One region of the Clostridium sp. 19966 genome, then DNA from elsewhere that is predicted to be linked to it. Evidence: riboswitches for the same ligand, from Rfam matches in the RefSeq annotation. Region 1 holds a riboswitch; each other region holds the start of a gene.
What was found. Region 1 has a riboswitch for thiamine pyrophosphate ahead of thiW (energy coupling factor transporter S component ThiW). Riboswitches for the same ligand answer to the same signal wherever they lie in the genome.

Region 1 (5,053 bases):
CAGACTATACAGGCAAGCAACAGAAAATAGCGAAGAACTGTCTAATGTACTGTTACTTTTACACTGCGATTACATGCATAAGAATACCTGCAAGGCATTACCGAAAATAATTAAATATTACAAAGATAAAGGATATGAATTTAAAGCTATTATCAACGATACACCTGAATTTTGTTTTCCTATAGTCGGAAAACATTTTCCGCAATAATTCTTTTTTAATGACTGCTTGAAAACAAGCTTTGATAGTTATTATTTTTGTCTTGGTCTTAATTTTGCTGAGTGAAAAAGCTGCTTACTAAGAGAGCAGAATTAACAAAAATGATGTGAAATAATAATAAATAGCAGAATCTATATGTCGTTTTTGTGAAAGCAGCAATATATATGAAGTGATTGAAGACTATATGAAAAAATAGCTACGATAGCACATGAATGCTATCAATTTACTAGTATCATCACATGTACATTGGACAAAATAGTAAGGTAATAACAAAAATAAATTTTAATTTTAGGAGGGATATATTTTATGAGCAGAAAAGATGACTCTTCTACTAATCAAGGGAAAAAGCGAAAAAAAGAAAATAGTTCAGGAACTAAAGCTGTTAAGAAAAAATAAATAGGATGATATTCTGAGCATCAGAGGAAAGTCCTTGCATTTTGCAAGGACCTTATTTTTGCTAAGCTTAATCAGCCTAGGAGTAACTATGTAAAAAGTTTTTAGCCAAAATGAAACTTAAGACTATTCTTCTGTGCTAAGCTGCCATCCTATGCCAAACTTATCTATGATATAACCGTAGCATTTACTCCAAAAGGTTTTTTGAAGTTCCATAATTACCTTACCATTCGTCTTTAATTCATTGAAAATTCTCTTGATTTCTTCCTCGTCTTTACTAGTAAATATGAGATTAATGTTGTTTCCAAAAGTTACGGACATATCTTGTGCTGTATCGGAGAACATGATAGTACTTCCATCAATTTTAAGTTCACCGTGGAGCACTAATTTTTTTGTTTCTTCCGTCATTGGAAAAGCTTTATTCGCAGGCATATCACCATATAACATGATTTTAGGCTTTTCAGTTTTAAAAACTTGAGAATAAAATTCTAATGCTTCGCCGCAATTTCCATTAAAGTTTAAATAGGTTTGTATAGACATGTTCTTCACTCCTTTTTTATTCTTACGTATTCTTTTATTATCTTATTATAATAAATAATAAGATATATTACAATTTATTTAAACCTAAAAAATAAGAAGTTATTCAAGGGATGCTCTGTTTCTATTTAATGGACAACTAACGAAGAAGCATAGTGCATATTAATATACTTATATGATAGTGCATTTAATTTTTTCCACTAGAGTATCATCAGAAATACTAAATATATTATCTATAAGCTCAGTCCTAAAGCTTGCTGTACCTTTGGCATTTTCAGAAAGTTCACCGCATATTCCCATTAGAGCTGTCGCTAGAACAGCTCCATTAAGTAGGTCTCCAGAGGAAATATAACTTGCTGTAAGTGCTGTGAGCATGCAGCCTGTGCCGGTTATCATAGACAGCATCTCACAGCCATTTCTTATTATATAAGTGTAAGTGCCATTGGTTATTACATCTAAAATTCCTGTGACTGCAACAATGGAGCCTGTTTTTAACGACAATGCTTTTAACATACTTATAGTTTCAGATATATTTTCCTCTGTTACAATATCGGATTGTCCAACATCAATTCCTTTTGCAGTATTTTTGATATTACAAAGTGCCTTTATTTCAGACATATTGCCCTTAATTATATTGGGATGGCACTTTTCAATGTATTGTTTTGCGTAATCCAGACGAAGCTTGCTGCAGCCTGCCCCTACAAGATCAATTATGTGGGGAATACTATTTTTATTGGCGGTCTCTCCTGAAATAAGCATGGACTTCATTCTAACATCTGTTATATTTCCAAGATTAACTGCTAATGCCTTTGAAGCAGCAGTGATTTCGGCTACCTCTAAAGGATGCTCCGCCATAATAGGTTTTCCGCCAACAGCAAGTACCACATTTGCACAATCATTTATTGAAATTGGATTTGTGATGCAGTGAATCAGTGGCTTTTCAAGCTTAACACTATGCTTGATTTGCAGTAAGCTCTTTATCATCATTTCTTGCTCTATCACATACCTTTGCCCCCAGTATTTTTTGAGTTTTTGAAAGTATTCCTATTTTACTTAATGCTCTTAGGAATAGGAAAGCAATTGTTCCTCCGATAATGGTTGCTGTAAAAAATAAGGGCATGTAAAATAACCAGGTAAGACCGGATCTGCCCCAGATAAATCTCATCACAGGATAGGAGGCTAAAGCTCCAACAATTCCAGTTCCTATAACTTCACCTAAAACTGCAAAAATTATCTTTCCATTAGATTTTCTATATAAAATTCCAGATAAGGCAGCGCCAAATACTGCACCAGTTAAAGCTAAAGGTGGGATTCCCATTAGTGACATTCTTATAATTCCTATCATTACAGCACATAAAAGTGCGTACCAAGGTCCAAGAATTACAGCGCATACAATGTTAATAACGCTAGACATAGGGCACATTCCTTCCACACGCAATATTGGTGAAATTACAACGCCCATAGCAACCAGCATTGCCAGCATGATTTTGTTTAATAATTTTGAGTTTCTTTCCATAATAAAAAACCTCCATAATAATGTTTATTTTCCTGCCACGTCATACAGAAAATAAACATATCATGAAGGTATAGCTGCAGTGCACCTAAATAGCAATTTTCTATATGACATAGGCCATATAATTCGGTCGAAGCTCAAAAGCTTCCTCTCACCTTGAAACACAAGTTCCCTCGCTATTTAGTTATATTTTTGCTATATAAGTTCAAGACGCTCCTCTATCACTTACCAAAGAAAAAATCTTTGAAGCATAAAAAATGGAATATACCTAAATAAGGCATATTCCATCTATACTCATAAAATATATAAACAAAAGCACAAATCAAATATTTCCTTACGTCGGCATTATCCGAATCAAGTTGTGGGTCGAAGTTTAAACTTCCTCTCAGCCTGCATACAAGCTCCCCTTTTCGAAAAGAATTATAACACATACGGTTAAGAATTTCAATATATAAGACAATTACTTAGTAAACACAGTCATATCCGCCTGTATTTAAGGAAGCTAAAGGCTTCCCTTAAAACATAGTATTCTCTTTAGCTAGCTGCTCCATAGCTGGAATATCTGCAGGGGCCCATTTTAGGGATGCTAAATTTTCTCTCTTGAGCCATATTAGCTTTGAATGCTCCTTAGCAGTAGGAAAACCTTCTGACAATTTACATTTCACGGTTATTAAATTTACTACAAAGGCTTCATATTCATGAGTATTATCATTAAACTCTTCTATAAATTCAACTCTACAATCAAGTTCTTCTCTTATTTCTCTTTCTATAGCTGCTTTCAAATCCTCGCCTTTTTCAATCTTTCCGCCGGGGAACTCCCACAGGTTTGGCATATTCATCTTTGGAGAGCGAAGAGCACACAATATTTCTTTATTCTCATTTTCAATAATTGCTCCTACAACTTTTAATAACTTTTTCATAACAAAATCACCCTTAATCAGTTTATCATAAAATTCATATATTTTTTGATTTTTACATATGGAAACTGCAAAAAAAGCTAAAAAATATATAAAACTGTTAAAAAATTTGCTTACATTCACAATGAATATTGATATATTATGTAAAATAACTTATAATATACCATATGAAAGGAATGGTATAAATGGAAAATAAATCTAAAAAGATTAAATTAAATCCAGCCTTCGTAAATAACACTAGCAAGGATAAAAAGACAAAAATAGTATGTGCTACTGGTTCCTGTCTAGTAAATAATGACTAATCTAAATTCCTGAACTAAAGGTGCTTTTGTTCATGGAATTCAGTACATGAACAAAACACTTTTACTAGTGATATGTCCATAACCTGCATTTCAAAGCTATTAAATCATAATGAAATTACTATTAAGCATTTGGTACTATTCCTTTATTTTTAATCATTACATATAAAAGCTGTTAAAAATTTGCCAGCATAATTTATAAGTAAATTATGTAAAGCAATTTATAATTACTATGTTGAAAGGAGTGGTGTAAAGTGGAAAACAAAAAGAACAAAGTTAAATTAAATCCAGCCTTCGTAAATAATACCAGCAAAGACAAAAAGACTAAAGTAGTATGCGCAACAGGTGCTTGCTTACCAGTTGAACTATAAGCAAAATTCCTAAAATAAAAGTGTTTTGGCTCTGCTTTAAGTCAGTGTAAAAAACAACTCTGACTTAAAACAGAGGCCAATTACTGAATTTTAAGGGGAGGGATATATTGTATTATTTTAATTATGATTTCATTTTAGTGGCAAATACCGTTGAAGATACGTATTTTGCTTTTAATAGGAAGACTAAAGACAAGTACTTTTTTAATGAAGATATGTTTATATTATTATCCATGCTCCATGATGAATGTATGGAAGACAGTTCCATCGATGAATTATATGAAGCTTCTTTGATTGAGGATTTGAAGGGTAAAAAATTTATTATATCGTATCCCACACCTTGCAAGTGCTCAAATATAAGGATTATGAATAAGGAATTTCCATTGAAAAGAGTATTTTTAGAGATAAGCAAGAAATGCAATCTATACTGCCAGCATTGTTATGCCAATGCTTCGGGAAAAGAAGAAGACAGCTTAAGCTATGAGAAGATTTGCAGCTTGATTGATGAAGCTGCAGAGCTGGGAGCCTATACTTTTCAAATCACGGGAGGGGAACCCTTTCTTAGAGAAGATATCAACGATATTATAAGGTATTTGTGGAAGAAAGGTTTTTTGATTACTGTGTATTCTAATCTTACTGTGCTGTCTGAGGAAAATTTGAAAACAATAGTTGAATGTGCTGTCCATGTTAATACCAGTCTTGATTATGCTGATGCTGATAAACATGATCAATTTCGAGGCAAGAGAAATGCATTTGAAGAAACTATAGCTAATATTAAAAAGGTAAAAAGTAAAACTGATAACATAGCC
Region 2 (5,053 bases), on a different contig from region 1:
TAAGTTTAACTACGTGGTAGGAGTAGATAAAAAAAACTACGGCAATCTTTATGACAATCAAAAAACTTATATAGTATCCAGCAGATTGGACAATGACATAATAAAGCATCTTTGGGATATAAGAATTCCAAATGACTTTAAAACTACCTATTACGGAACCATAATTCAGTTTATGAAGCAGCACAAGTCTGAGCTTACTAAAAATGGTGGAAGTATAGGCGTAAATATCTTTGATGATACAGATGTGGTAAAGTACATGCTTTCAATGGAAATTGAAGAGTTTAAGTCAGATATATCTAAAACAATTTCATCGGCCCAGCTTGTAAATAAGAATAAGGATAATTTTGATGTTCTTATTACAATGGGTACTCAGGGATATAAAACTAACATATATAAATCTATAATAGATGTTACTTATAAAAAGGATAATAGCGAAAAAAAATACTACGTGGTGAATAAGTATCAAAATGGCAGCTGGGATGTTAAAATAACAGATTCTATGCCAGATGGATTCTAATATTTACAGGAGGAGAAAAAATGAGTAAATGCGATACATGTCCTAGTAAGTCTAGTTGCTCAACCAAGAGCAATAGCTCACAGTGCTCAGTTTTACCAATAAAGCATGGGACTATAAAAAATATAATAGGGATAATAAGCGGCAAAGGTGGAGTGGGTAAGTCTACTGTAACTGGTCTTACCGCTATAGAATTAACGAAGGCTGGGTATAAAGTTGGCGTATTGGATGCGGATATAACAGGACCATCTATGCCTAGAATATTTGGTATAAATAAACAGAGAGCTGAAATAGGCAGGGGACAGGGAGAAGATATAATATTTAAGCCTGTAACCACTTTTAGCGGAATAAAGGTCATATCCATGAACCTTTTAACGGAAGAAGAAGAGCAGCCAGTAATTTGGAGAGGACCTGTAATAAATAATGTATTAAATCAGCTTCTTTCAGATACTGATTGGGGAGATTTAGATTATCTTTTAATAGATATGCCTCCAGGAACTGGTGATACAGCCCTTACTGTAATGCAAAGCTTCCCTATACAATCTTTAGTTATAGTGTCCACACCTCAGGATATGGTATCTATGATAGTTAAGAAAGTTGTAATAATGGCGGAGAAACTTAATGTGCCAATACAAGGTGTAGTAGAGAATATGTCATATGTTCAATGCAAATGTGGAGAGAAAATACAGGTGTTTAGCAAAACTTCAGCAGAGGAACATGCTAAATATTTGGGACTTGAACTTATTGCTGAACTTCCTATAGACCTGGATCTTTCTGAAGCTTTAGGCAGCGGTGAAGTTGAAAGATACATCTTCAGCACAACTAAATATGTGAATATAATTAAAAAATTAGTATAAAATATAAGCATAGAGATTGAGCAAAACAATTTCTATGCTTATTTTAGTATTACAGAAGTAGTGGAGGTGTAAATTATGAAGGCTGAAGTTGATAAGGATACTTGTATTGGGTGTGGATTGTGTCCATCTGTTTGCCCGTCTGTTTTTGACATGGGTGACGATGGGAAGGCAGAATCTGTAGTAGATACGGTTCCAAGCGATGATGAAGATTCAGCAAAGGAGGCTGAAAGCAGTTGTCCTGTAAATGCTATAAGCGTATCTTAGCAGGCGTACAATATACTTATTATTGAGCAAATTTTAAAAACATATATTCAAAAAGGATTGCATTAAAATATTTTAATACAATCCTTTTTAGTTACAAAGTATAATAATCCTTAGATAAGGCTAGTGAGCAGCAGCTAAGCTCTTTGACAACCTTTCTATAGGAAGAACCGCAATAACAACTAGGGTTATTATCAGCTCAGGCAATAAATAGCTGCCGTTATATGTTAAAGAGTACAGATACACATTTTGTGTTCCGGCATCGCTAGCGAAGAAGATAACTCCTGATAAAAAGTGGAATATGAATCTTCCGCTTATGGCAGCTATAGGTGCTATAAATTTCTGATTTCTAAAATAACCAGCTAGTCCTAAACTCATGTATGCAAAAGGATAATCCAAAAGCAGCTGAGCAGGATGCACAATATATGGATCTATAATAAGATTTAAAAGTCCATATACAAATCCAGAAAGAAAACCCACCTCTGGTCCATAAACCAAAGCAAGAAGTATTATAGGAACCATGCTTCCTAAGGTTGTACTTCCTCCAAAGGGTAAGTGTACAAATTTTATAAAGCTTAAAACTACAGAAAGAGCTAAAGCTATACCTATGTGAGTAATCATTCTAGTAGTAAGCTTTACCTTTCTAAATTTATAAATAGCTACTACAACTATAATTATAGCTATTAGGGTAACGATAAAAGCTGGACTTTGGAAAATTGTCTTGAAATTTTCTGCAAAGTTTATTTTTGGCATAAAAAAACCTCCTTTAATATTGAGGGTACTGTAGCATTGAAATAAAAAAACTATCATCCTGGCATAGGACAATAGCTAAAATACATTCAATCACTGCTTCCCTACGCTGGTATTAGCCAGATCAGGTATAAGGGTTGATAAATAAATTCTTTATCTCTCAGCACTGCGGCACCCCTAGCCATATATTTATTTTACCAATATTATATAACTGCTATTAAAAAAAGTCAATTAACTTATCGTTCAGAAGTATGTTATTGTCAAAAGGTATATCTACAGTATCTCCAACTTTTACGCTTTCAGGCAGGGAATTTAATGAAATATCCATAGTATTTCCATTTTCAAAGGCTATGAAAACATCTGTTAAGCTTTTATCTATAATTTTACCTTTCATAATAAAATCACCTCATAGGTATTATTAATCAAAGTTTTAATTAATATACATGAGGTGATTAACCGTAAAGGTCATTAAATACAATTTTAAAAACTTCTAAAGCTTCTTCTATTTTAGGTTGAAGTAAAGATTTTCTATGTTCGTATTCTAGAAGACCAGTTTCAGTTAAAGAATAAATTCTCTGTATCTTCTTATGAGGGTCATCCCAGGCTCCTTTTACAAAATCCTCTTTTTCGAATTTTTTAAGCAGCGGATATATACCTCCAGTGCTAGGCACCCATAAGCCATGAGTGTGCTCCCCAATCTTATGAGATATATCATTTCCATTTGTAGGTCCTAAGCTTAGTATATATAGAACATAAAGAGGGAGCAAACCTTTAGTGAAAACCTGACCTACAGAATCTTTTTCTTTTTGAACCTTTCTCAGCTCAGCTAATTTCTCTTTATATTCTTTGTATAATCTTTTTTCTTCTTCTTTTATTGAATCCTTATCTAAAAATAGATCACTCATATTATAACACCCTTAAAAATTATATAATCATGTAAAGAATACCAGAATAATTATATCATATCTTTTCAATAAGGCTCAACAAAAAATCATCCAATTTCCACGGAGGAATCTTTGTTAATTATGTGCCACCAAATATTGCCTTTGGGAAGAGATATGATTTTATTTTCATTATTTTTAAAGACTACTTGAGATTTTTCGTCTTTCTTTTCCCAAGTTACGCTCTCATATTTTTCTCCATTTATGATATAGGCAGTACCAGCACCGATTAAACCCATGTTTAATCTTAAGTCATCTCTTACCTGCATATCAGAAAATTGTATTACTATTGTTTTAGCAGTTATAGGAGAATTATTTAGCTTATCTATAGCTTCCTCTCCATCCATGTACTTATAATATAGTCCGTTTTCATAGTGATAAGTAGTGGTGTAGCTTTTATTAAATCTTATTGAGATGTCATCGGCCTCTAATTCAGAGTTTGAATCCAGCTTACTATTGAAGTTTGTGAAAATTGATGGAGGTGAAATTTGCTTTTTATCAGCAATCAGCGACCTGATTTTTTCAGAAGAAGTATATAAATTGTGAGGTGCCTTCCTGGATGAATCTCTCCAATAGTAATTTCCATTATGAAGTTCGTTTAGGCTCATAAGATTTTCCTTTTCAATTCTATCCAATGCCTCCGGGCTTCCTCCGCAGTGAGCGAAAGGAAGAGAATATTGAAGAGAAAGAGTTATAAAGTAAGGCCTTACGCTTCGTATAGGACCTATTATGCCTGGAGAGCTGGAGTGGAAAAGAGCAAAAAACCTTGTTATGCCTCCTTCTGCTAATGTTTCATATACTATATCTGCATCTGATAATCCAGATTGAGGCCTAGCAGGCTTTGAGTTTTCTATTATGGCCATGAAAGGAATATTATTGTAAGCCTCCTTGGAAATATTTTTACCTGTGTAAGGTGATATATAAGATAAGTCCTTACTGACAGCTTTTTCTTTTGTTTTATTTTTAATGCTATCATTATTCAATTGAAAAATGCCTGTATAAGCTATTAAGCAAGCAAATAGCAAAAGTGTAAAAGCTATAAAAGTGAATCTAAACTTCTTTATCATAGGTGCCCCCTAAAGATTTCCTTTTAAAATATAGTCTATTCTAAAACTAAAAAAATATGTATTAATTTCTATGTCAACATTTGAATTCCTATAGAAATCGATAAAAATAGAAGGTATTGGGATATAGATTGTGTTATTAAATCGTTAAAACTAAATTTTAAATTGATAAAAAAACTTTTAGGAAGTATAATATGATATACAATATATGGTGTATGGAGGTTTTATTAATGCTACATGTTGTGAAAAGGGATGGACGAGAAGCGGATTTTAATTCTTTGAAGATCACTGAAGCTGTCAAGGGAGCGGCTCAGGAGATATCTTTCGAGATTAAAGAAAGCGAAGCTGTGGAATTAACACAGAAAGTAATAAAAAAAATTGAAGATGGAAACATCACAAAAATATCTGTAGAAGATATACAAAATATGGTAGAAAAATCCCTAATAGAGAATGGATATAAAGAAATAGGTTTAGCTTACTCTAATTATAGAAAAGAAAGAACTAAGATAAGAGATATAAAGTCAGATTTAATGAAGGCTATAGGTCAAATTGGAGTAGAGACTGACAGAGATAATGCTAATGTAGGTAATAATTTTAGTTCAAAGCTGCTAAGAATAGCTAGTGAATCAAATAAATGGCACAATTTAGCATCTATGCCTAAGCATT
Region 3 (5,053 bases), on a different contig from region 1:
CTAAGGAAGATTTGCCTGCTCCTACTGGTCCTACTAGATATAAAACCTGCCTCGACTCCTCACCTCTCATAGATGCCGAATACAGGTAATTCATTATTTTCATAAGTATCTTATCTATTCCAAAAAAGTCTTCCTTAAAAAAATTATATTTCTTTATTATGTCGTTTCCGTATATCTTTTTAATCCTCGGATTTTCCTCAGGTTTTATTATCTCAAAGCCACTTTCCATGATGATATCATACATTCTTTTATGAGCAAGCTTAACTAAGTCTAGATTATCTTTTACTATATCTAGGTATTCCAGAAAGCTTCCTTCAAATTTGCCATGATTTCTGTTGCTTCTGTCACTTTGTATAATATCTTTAAAACTCATAGCATACCTCCTTCAATGAACAAACAGTTTATCATTATAAAGATATGCAGAGTTTTTTTGATAAATGATATATTTAAAATATTTTTATATTTGTTTTTCAAACTTTCTTTTTAATATTACCCTAAATAAAGAGTACACTGCAGCAGTAACAAGCATAACTGGAACTGTTACTCCAAGGAATATGTCCATATCTTTTATTTCATAATACAAAATCACTCCGAGTACCCAGAAAACTATTGCCAGCAAATCTATTTTAAATATTTTATTATCCTCTGAAGAATATTTTTTAAATATAAAATAATCTGCAAAAACTATTGAAAAAAGCGGAGCAAATACAGACCCTATAAAATATAAAAAGTTTTCATACTGCTCCATAGGGAAAAATAAAGCCATTAATGTAGCTGCCACCGTAATGAATAACGCAGCTAATTTTTCATCTATTTTATCACTCACATTGATAATACTTACCCCTGCTGAATAAGCATCCATAAAAGTAGTTGTAATAGTTGACAAAAGTATTATCAAAAGCGCAACTATTCCAAAATGCATAGTAGTAAATATCTTAGTAGGATCGCTGTCCCCAGTAACCAAACTTGAAGCTACTCCTGCAATATACATCCAGGAACTTCCTATAAAATATCCTAAAAAGCATCCTAAAGTTGAAAATTTTCTACTGGTACCAAATCTAGTATAATCGCCAGCTAATGGAAGCCAAGATAAAGGCATCAATACGTTGAGTTCTATTATACTTCCTAAACTCATGCCCTTTCCTCCAGCATTAATTATATCGCTTTTTCCAGTAAAAATTTGAATGGTCATAACCAAGGTCATAAAAAGCAAAAGAATTACTGCTCCTGTATTTATATATTTCATTCCATTCATGCCCATAAAGATCCACAAAAATACCAAAGCTCCAATAACAAATACCCAAACCAGATTAGTTTGGATACCAAAATATCCATTGCTCACATCCCCAAAGGCTCTTGCCCCAACTATTATCATAATTGTGGTCCATCCTATAAGCTGAATCACATTTAGAGATGCAAATAATTTTGTTCCAAGCTTTCCAAAGGATCTAGAAGTAGATTCCATAGCGGCAAGCTTTGAACTAGCTCCTATATATGCTCCAGCGGCTAATATAGCCGCACCTATTGCATGACCAATCAATATGCCCATAACAGCTTTTTTGAATCCAGCATCTGTTAAAAGTCCTCCAGTCATCATTTCAGATAAGGATATGGCCGCTCCAAACCAAAGAGCTGTCATATTAAAAAATCCTATTTTTTTATTCATTTAACATGCCCGCCTTTCTGTATAAGTCATAAAAATGATTAGTTGGACCTACTCCCTTTCCTAATTCAATGCTATGCTCTATAGCCATAGTTATATATTTTTTTCCTTCAGTAACCGCTGTTTTAATATTCATTCCCTTAGCTAGGTTTGCGGCTATAGCTGAAGAAAGAGTGCATCCAGTTCCATGGGTATTTTTAGTATTTATTCTCTCTTGCTTAAAGCTTATAAAATCTATTCCATCGAAAAATATATCTGTAGCCGCATCTTCAAGATGCCCACCTTTAACCAATATATTTTTAGGTCCTAATTTTTTTAATTCCTCGGCAGCTTTCTTCATTTTCTGTATGTTTTCTATTTTTAAATTTAAAATTTCTTCTGCCTCTGGCAAATTAGGAGTTATAAGCTTTGCTAAAGGAAATAGTTCTTTTATCAATGTTTCCTTTGCGTCTTCCGAAAGAAGTTTAAATCCACTTTTTGATACCATCACAGGATCCAAAACCACTGGAGGCAAATTCTCTATTTTTCTCAGAGAATTGCTTATTGCTTTAATTGATTCTATCTTAGATACCATTCCTATTTTTATAGCATCAACTTTTATATCATCAAAAATCACTTCAATTTGCTTCTCTATCATATCCGCAGTTATATCTTGAATCGCAAACACGCCTTGAGTATTTTGAGCTGTTATAGCTGTAATAACGCTCATGCCAAAAACCCCATTTGCTGAAAAAGACTTTAAATCAGCCTGTATTCCTGCTCCTCCGCAGCTATCTGAACCTGCTATAGTAAGTGCTGTAAATATTCTACTGTTTTTGTGCATAAAAAATCCCCCTCATCAAATCTGTGAAGGGGAGCTTTGTTTATTCTCAGCTCTATTTTTAACAAAAGGTTATATTAATGAAAAATGCAGCCAGAAGCTGCATTTTTTAAACACCATTGCTTCCCTACGCTGGTCTTAACCAGTTCAGGTGTAAGAGTCAAGGGATACCGTCCCCTATCTCAGCTGACATACATCAGCCCCCCTAGCACAGATTATTAATTTTTATTTATTTCACGTAAATTCTATCATATATGCTATGCTTTGTCACTGTCTTTTTCTAGCATATCCTCTGCAAAATTAATTTTTATCTCTAAAAAATACTCTAAGTCATTTAAGAACTGATAAAGCATGGCTCTATTTTCAAATTCTTCTCTAGTCTTTGGAAGTCCTTGCAGCTTAAATTCCTTCAGCAGCTTATTTAATTCCTCTATCAAGGCATATCCTCTATTATATTCCTGAAGCTCAGCTGCTATTTTTTCTGTTACATTAGCTACCAGCTCAGTTTGATCAAAGGTCATATAAAATTTAGTAAAATGTTTTCTCATATATTTTAATATATCAAACTGAAGCTTCCTCATTTCCATATACTTAAGATAATATTTTGCATCATTTAATATATAATTATTAACATTTCTATAAGCTAGTTCACTGCCCTCTCTAAGCTTATCTTCTAGATTTCGAAACATTTTTTCTTCTTCTATATTAACAGCCTTGTTTCTTAGAGTATAGGCCATATTAAGCAGTATTTTTTTTATTAATTCCTCTATTTCCTTTTGTATATTCTTTATTTTTTTCTCTGTGTTTGGCATATAAAAATTTAATAATATTGCACTCCCAGCTCCTATAGCCATAAGCAGCATTTCATTTTTCATCCAGAAGAGAGCTATGGATTTTTCTACTAACAAATGAGTAACCAAAACCGAACTCACCACAATACCATCTGTAAGCTTAAGATATACAGCGGCTGGAATAAAAATAATAAGGTATACTCCGAAGGTAACAGCGTTATATCCCAAAATTACAAATAAAATAGAACTTATAAATAACGCCAGCACTGTGGAACAAATTCTTTGAAAAGCTATAGTTATAGATGCTTTTTTAGTATTTTGAAGACTCAGTATAGTTATAACTCCAGCCGCTGCTGCATATTTTAAGCCAAAAAATTCGGCTATTATAATTGATATACTTGCTCCAACTGCAGTTTTTACAGTCCTAAGTCCAATTATTTTTTTCATAAGTATCAAATCCTTAAGTGAATATTTTTATTTTATTATATCATGCAATTTCACTGATGCGGCAGCTTTTTTAATCTTTTACTGCACCTTGAGTCATACCTTTAATTATATATTCTTGTAAGAATATATATAATATTATAGTAGGTACTACCGCTATTACCATGGCAGCCATCATCTGAGAATAATCACTGGAATATCCACCTACGAAATTAACAAGTCCTATAGGGAGAGTTTTTAATTTTTCGTTAGATATGAGCACTAATGCAAAAGAAAATTCATTCCAATTAGTAAGGAAATTTAATACAGTAACCGTTGCAATTGCTGGCCTAGTCATAGGAAGAATAATCTGAAGAAAAAGCCTTGGTATTCCGCAGCCATCAATTACTGCTGCTTCTTCAATATCATCAGGAAAAGCCTTCATAAAAGACACTAAAATAAATACAGTTATGGGAAATCCAAAAGCTATATAAGGCATTATTAACGCCCATCTAGTATTCAGCAAACCCAATGATCTCATTTGAATAAATAAAGGCACCAATAAAGCATGCACCGGTATTATCATACCAAAAATAAAAAGTGCATATATAAATCCGCTTGATTTAAATTTAAACTTTGCTAGGACATAGGCCGCCATTGCACCTATAAATATGGTGATTATGATAGAAATTACAGCTACGATTACACTATTTATAAAATACTCTCCAATATTTGCAGTTTTCCATGCATGTACATAGTTTTCAAAATGTAATTCAGTAGGTAGTGCAAAAGTACTTCTTGAAATTTCCCGATTTGTCCTAAATGAAGTAAAAAGCATCCATATTAAAGGATAGATATTAAGTACTCCAAATATTATTAAAACAGCATACATAAGTAATTTTACAATTTTATTTTTTATTCTACTTCTTTCATTTTCTTTATCTATATTTTTATGAGTTATATTATTTTGCATAATTCCCACCCTCCTTTAAACTACATCCTTGGTTTTCATTAATTTTTGACTCAATAATATAAAGAATAAGCTAATTACAAAAATAACAAGAGAAACTGCGCTTCCATAGCCATATTTATAAACAGTAAAGGTCTTATTGTACATATAAATAGCCATTAGTTCTGTAGAACGTCCCGGTCCACCGCCAGTCATAACATAAATTAAGTCAAAAGCTTTCATACTTCCTGATATACATAAAACCACAGCTACTTTAATTGTATCCCATAGCATTGGGAAAGTTATAGACATAAACTTTTGTGTTTCTGTAGCTCCGTCAATTTCAGCAGCTTCAAATAAAGATTCAGAAATATTTTGTATTGCTGCAAGAAAAATAATAAAGTATA
Region 4 (5,053 bases), on a different contig from region 1:
TGTCATGAAAAAGGTTTCGGAAATTGATATTAAAAATATATCCATTGTGGATCCAGATCTTGAAGAAATCTTCATGCATTATTATGCAAAGGAGGAGTAAGCATGAATATGTTTTTACATGAACTTAAAGCTATGCGTAAATCAGCCGCAATATGGGCAGCAAGTTTAATAGCTTTAGCTGTAATCTTCCTATCCATATATCCCAGCATGGCTAATGATGCTGCTGATTATAAAAAATTACTGAGCAATTATCCAGAAACGGTAAGGGCTATGCTTGGAATAAACTTGGATTACATTACATCGATTTTGGGCTTTTACTCCATGTCCTTTTCTTTTATTTTGCTATGTGGAGCAGTTCAGGCTATGAATTTAGGAGTAGCTATTTTATCAAAGGAAAGCAGGGAAAGAACAGCAGATTTTCTTTTGGTTAAGCCAGTGTCACGTGTCTCCATAGTTACTGCAAAGCTTTCAGCTGCTTTTACTAGCATAGTCATTACTAATGTGGTTTTTTATGCCGCTGCCTATGTAATAGCTAACATTGTCAAAACCAGTAATTATGATAGTAAGCGGTTTTTCATGATTAATCTTACTATGTTTTTTATACAACTGATTTTTATAGCTCTTGGAGTCCTAGTTTCGGTATTTTTTAAGAAGCTGAAATCTGTGCTTCCAATATCCCTTGGGGTAGTTTTTGGATTATATATGATTGGTGCTTTGATTTCTACAGATAAGAACAATGCTTTAACTCGCTTTATATCTCCTTTTAAATATTTTGACACCACTTATATAATAAAGAACGGAAGCTATGAGAGCTCCTATTTAATCGTAAGTTTAATTATAATACTTATATCGGTATTGATTAGTTATGTTGTTTATATTAAGAAGGATATTCATGCAGTAAGTTAGAGCTCGATGATTTTTATGTGTAAAAAATAAATATGGGAGGATTAATTATGAATATTTTTTTCAGGGAATTAAAGGCTAATGCAAAAGCTTTAATCATATGGAGCATATGTATGTTTTTATTTGTCTTGAGCGGTATGGGTAAATATACAGCATACTCCTCTGGGGCAAATAATGATATTTTTAATAAAATGCCTCACACCATAAAAGCATTGTTTGGATTTGGAGCCTTTGATGTAACCAGTATGAGCGGATTCTTTGCTTTCCTATTTTCCTATATTGTGTTAACTACAGCCATTCATGCAGCACTTATAGGAAGCGGTATTATAGCCAAAGAGGAAAGAGATAAAACTACGGAGTTTTTGATGGTAAAGCCTGTATCCAGGATTACCATAATAAATGCAAAATTTATTGCAGCTTTAATAAATGTGATAATTATTAATTTAGTTACTTTGGCATCGTCAATAGCTATGGTAAGAGTATACAATAAGGGAAAGGATATTTCTCATGAGATAATATTATTTTTTATAAGCATGTTTATTGTTCAGCTGATATTTTTATCCCTTGGAGCTATGCTTTCTGCTGTAATGAAAAAGTCTAAGGCTTCGGGATCTTATGTTACTTCAATATTATTGGGTTCTTATGTGGTGTCTAAAGTCACAGATTTAACAGATAAGGTGAATGCTCTCAATGTACTTTCCCCTTTTAAGTATTTTAGCTATGAAAATATTGTAAGGGGTGAAAATTTAAATTTTGTTATTGTGATTTTATCTTTAGTACTCATTGCAATTTTTTCAGCTTCCACTTACTTCTTTTACTTAAAGAGAGATTTGAAGGTATGATAAGCAATTGTACTTTAGTCAATATTATGCTATTATAAAGTCATAAAATTGAATAGTTATTTGACACAGGGGAGTTGGATTGGCCAGCTGAGATTAGAAACCATAATTTCTTAACCCTATGACCTGAACTGGGTAATGCCAGCGTAGGAAGTTGTTTATTATTTGTTATTATAAAAGCATAAATCCTATGGGTTCATGCTTTTTTTAATGAGTAATATCAACATTTTCAAAAAATCATAACAATTTATTTTGGAGGTGTTTGTAAAAATGAAAATCAATGAAAAAATTTCAGAGGCTTTGGACAATGTAAGGAAGAAAACCCCGTTAGTACACCATATAACAAATTATGTTACTGTTAATGATTGTGCAAATATAACCTTAGCCCTTGGCGGATCACCAGTTATGGCAGACGATATTAATGAAGTGCGGGATATGATAGCTTTTGCTTCTGCCTTTGTAATAAATATAGGAACTTTAAATTCAAGAACTGTGGAATCCATGCTTGAAGGCGGAAAGAGAGCTAATGAGCTGAACATTCCAGTGATTTTAGATCCTGTGGGAGCAGGAGCTACGCCTTACAGGACTGAAGCAGCTAAAAAGATAATGGAACAGGTAAAGTTATCAGTAATAAGAGGAAACTTATCTGAAATAAAAACCTTATATGGAATTGAGACTCAAACTAAAGGTGTAGATTCAGGAGAGCTTATAGATGAAAGCGCTGATGAGTTTACTACAGCGAAAAAGGTGGCAAGAGATTTTGCAAAGAAGATAAATGCAGTGGTGGCTATAACAGGAGCGGTAGATATTATAACAGATGGCAGCAAATTATATACTGCACATAATGGACACAAGATAATGTCTAAAATAACAGGAACAGGCTGCATGTGTACATCGCTTATAGGTTCTTTTTTAGGGGCGGTAGAGGATAAGCTTGTAGCAGCTCTAGCTGGAATTGTTTCTATGAGCTTAGCTGGAGAGATAGCTTATGAAAATTTAGAGAAGAATAATGAAGGTACCGGGACTTTAAGAACAAGAATAATAGATGCTGTCTATAATTTAGATGAAAAAACAATATTGGAAAGAGGCAAAATAAATGAAGAGTAATATAAATTATAAGCTTTATCTTGTGACAGATAGAGGAATATTAAAAGGAAGGGATATAGCTGAGGCTGTGGAGGCTGCTATAAAAGGCGGGGTTACATTAGTGCAGCTTAGAGAAAAAGATATAAGCACTATGGATTTCTACAATGTAGCTCTTAAGGTTAGAGCTGTTACTCGCAAATATAATATACCGTTGATAATAAATGATAGAATAGATATTGCGCTAGCTATTGATGCAGAGGGAATTCATGTTGGACAATCTGATATGCCGTGCAGTATTACAAGAAAATTAGTTGGAGATAAGATTGTAGGTGTGTCAGCAGCTACTATAGAAGAGGCCATAGAGGCTGAGAAAAACGGAGCTGATTACATAGGAGTAGGAGCAGTATTCCCAACAAGCACAAAGGAGGATGCCAGAGCTGTTTCAATTGAGTTGCTTAGCAAGATAAAAGACACTGTTTCTATTCCAGTGGTAGCTATTGGAGGAATCAATTCAAAGAATGTTGATTTATTAAAACCAGCTAATATTGATGGAATAGCAGTAATATCGGATATTCTAGCTAAAGAGGACATCACTTTAGCTTCAAAGCGATTAGCTATATTTTAAGCTATGTTTTATAATGATGCTGTAAATGGAAAGCAGTCTAAAGCAGTAAAGCTTTTAGGCTGCTTCATTAACTTCAGAAAGAAGCAGTCTGCGGGCTATTAAAGTCTTAACTTCTTATCAATATATTTTTTAAATTCAACAGATTGTTGATTGGTTTATATTTTCTATTAAATAATTTATTATACCTATATAATCTTTTGTCTCTGCACATGACAAAAGAAGTTATTCCAAGCTTTAGCGCACCCTTGCAGTTTAGTATACTGTCATCAATAAATATCGCCTCTTCAGATTTAATATGAAGCTCCTCCAGTGCAGTTTTGTACATTAATTCATTAGGTTTTGTGACGCCTTTTTTCGAGGAAATCACAAAGGAAGAAAAATAATCTCTTAACCCAGCAGCCTTAAATACATTCTCTAGAGATGGCCATGCATCTGAAACTACGGCTAATTTATAATGCTTGCTTAGCTCTGGAATTACTTCATATACATCACTAAAAAAGGTGTATTTGCTATAGTTATATACATGGTCTTTAGCAATGCTTTCCACTGCCTCTTTTTCTAACTTAAGTTCAGGAAGGCAAGTAGAAAATATTTCATAGTACCTTAAAAAATGCTTGTATTCTTCAGCTTCATCCATGATTAGATTTTGCTTATTTATATATTCTCCGGCTTTATTAAAAGCTGACTTTCTAGCTGAAGAAGATAGGGAATAGAATTTACCTTTGTCCACATATGAGAAAAAGTTAGGGGTTATGTGCCAGTGACCAGTGGCAGATACATTCAGTACCCTGCCTGAATCTAATAAAATTCCTTTAATATCATACATTTTAAAACATATCCTTTCAAACTAAATAAATGTTAATATATAAGAATAGTAATATCAAGGTTTATATATATAAACAGGATTTTCTTGAAAAACATATGATAGCAGCTTGAATACAATTCAATAACAATAGAAATTTATTACTGAAGAAGCATGTCTATTTTACTAAAACAGCTGTGCCTATGGGAACATTGTCGTATATATATTTTGCGTCATTAATAGCAAGTCTAACGCAGCCATGAGATACTGGCTTTCCAAGAGTTCCATCAACCACATTGCCGTTGTTATCTAAGAGAACACTGTGCAGCAAATAGTTACCATAGAATTGAGAATAATACTTACAAATTACATTGCTATTTACCCTGAAATAGGAACCTTTGCTTTGAATTGAAAAATTACCTTTCACAGTAGGAGTGGAGGCTTTTCCGCTGCTGCAGCTCATGGATTTTAGAAGCTTCCAATTCTTGCTGCTGCCCGTAAATAAATTTACCTTTTGAGAAGCTAAATCTATCCAAACAAAATAGCCAGTAGAACTATTAAAGGAATTTTCATTAACATATTGTTCTAAAAGGTTATGAGAAGTAGCATTACTAGCTGGGGCAGGTGCAGGTGCAGGTGCAGGTGGAGTATATTTTGTCTTTTCCGTAGGTTCCTGCTGAAGCTTTTCTAGAGTTTCTGGTCCAACTATTCCGTCAGCATGTAAAGCAAGTCTAGTTTGAAAATCGTAGATTGCATTGAAGGTGTCATTTCCAAAGGAGCCATCTATATCTAATTTAT

Region 2: another riboswitch for thiamine pyrophosphate. It lies ahead of thiT (energy-coupled thiamine transporter ThiT); the one in region 1 lies ahead of thiW (energy coupling factor transporter S component ThiW).
Region 3: another riboswitch for thiamine pyrophosphate. It lies ahead of thiD (bifunctional hydroxymethylpyrimidine kinase/phosphomethylpyrimidine kinase); the one in region 1 lies ahead of thiW (energy coupling factor transporter S component ThiW).
Region 4: another riboswitch for thiamine pyrophosphate. It lies ahead of thiM (hydroxyethylthiazole kinase); the one in region 1 lies ahead of thiW (energy coupling factor transporter S component ThiW).

What each region holds. Positions count from the first base shown of each region.
Region 1 covers NZ_JACTOJ010000023.1:32,110-37,162, reverse strand. Annotated here, with positions in the region: gene IAI10_RS19245 (polysaccharide deacetylase family protein) at 1-208, shown strand, start outside; gene IAI10_RS19240 (VOC family protein) at 737-1,150, opposite strand; gene thiM (hydroxyethylthiazole kinase) at 1,319-2,116, opposite strand; gene thiW (energy coupling factor transporter S component ThiW) at 2,100-2,663, opposite strand; TPP riboswitch at 2,972-3,078, opposite strand; gene IAI10_RS19225 ((deoxy)nucleoside triphosphate pyrophosphohydrolase) at 3,176-3,580, opposite strand; gene IAI10_RS19220 (radical SAM protein) at 4,355-5,053, shown strand, end outside.
Region 2 covers NZ_JACTOJ010000009.1:154,755-159,807, forward strand. Annotated here, with positions in the region: gene IAI10_RS11530 (hypothetical protein) at 1-517, shown strand, start outside; gene IAI10_RS11535 (Mrp/NBP35 family ATP-binding protein) at 538-1,371, shown strand; gene IAI10_RS11540 (ferredoxin) at 1,447-1,635, shown strand; gene thiT (energy-coupled thiamine transporter ThiT) at 1,756-2,385, opposite strand; TPP riboswitch at 2,467-2,571, opposite strand; gene IAI10_RS11550 (hypothetical protein) at 2,600-2,776, opposite strand; gene IAI10_RS11555 (PadR family transcriptional regulator) at 2,835-3,287, opposite strand; gene IAI10_RS11560 (DUF3048 domain-containing protein) at 3,374-4,390, opposite strand; gene nrdD (anaerobic ribonucleoside-triphosphate reductase) at 4,618-5,053, shown strand, end outside.
Region 3 covers NZ_JACTOJ010000006.1:224,209-229,261, forward strand. Annotated here, with positions in the region: gene IAI10_RS08640 (PrkA family serine protein kinase) at 1-373, opposite strand, end outside; gene cytX (putative hydroxymethylpyrimidine transporter CytX) at 458-1,666, opposite strand; gene thiD (bifunctional hydroxymethylpyrimidine kinase/phosphomethylpyrimidine kinase) at 1,659-2,468, opposite strand; TPP riboswitch at 2,591-2,700, opposite strand; gene IAI10_RS08655 (aromatic acid exporter family protein) at 2,741-3,721, opposite strand; gene IAI10_RS08660 (carbohydrate ABC transporter permease) at 3,792-4,670, opposite strand; gene IAI10_RS08665 (sugar ABC transporter permease) at 4,686-5,053, opposite strand, start outside.
Region 4 covers NZ_JACTOJ010000035.1:5,840-10,892, reverse strand. Annotated here, with positions in the region: gene IAI10_RS22235 (ABC transporter ATP-binding protein) at 1-100, shown strand, start outside; gene IAI10_RS22230 (ABC transporter permease subunit) at 103-906, shown strand; gene IAI10_RS22225 (ABC transporter permease subunit) at 954-1,745, shown strand; TPP riboswitch at 1,803-1,913, shown strand; gene thiM (hydroxyethylthiazole kinase) at 2,013-2,849, shown strand; gene thiE (thiamine phosphate synthase) at 2,839-3,453, shown strand; gene IAI10_RS22210 (HAD-IA family hydrolase) at 3,560-4,279, opposite strand; gene IAI10_RS22205 (L,D-transpeptidase family protein) at 4,434-5,053, opposite strand, start outside.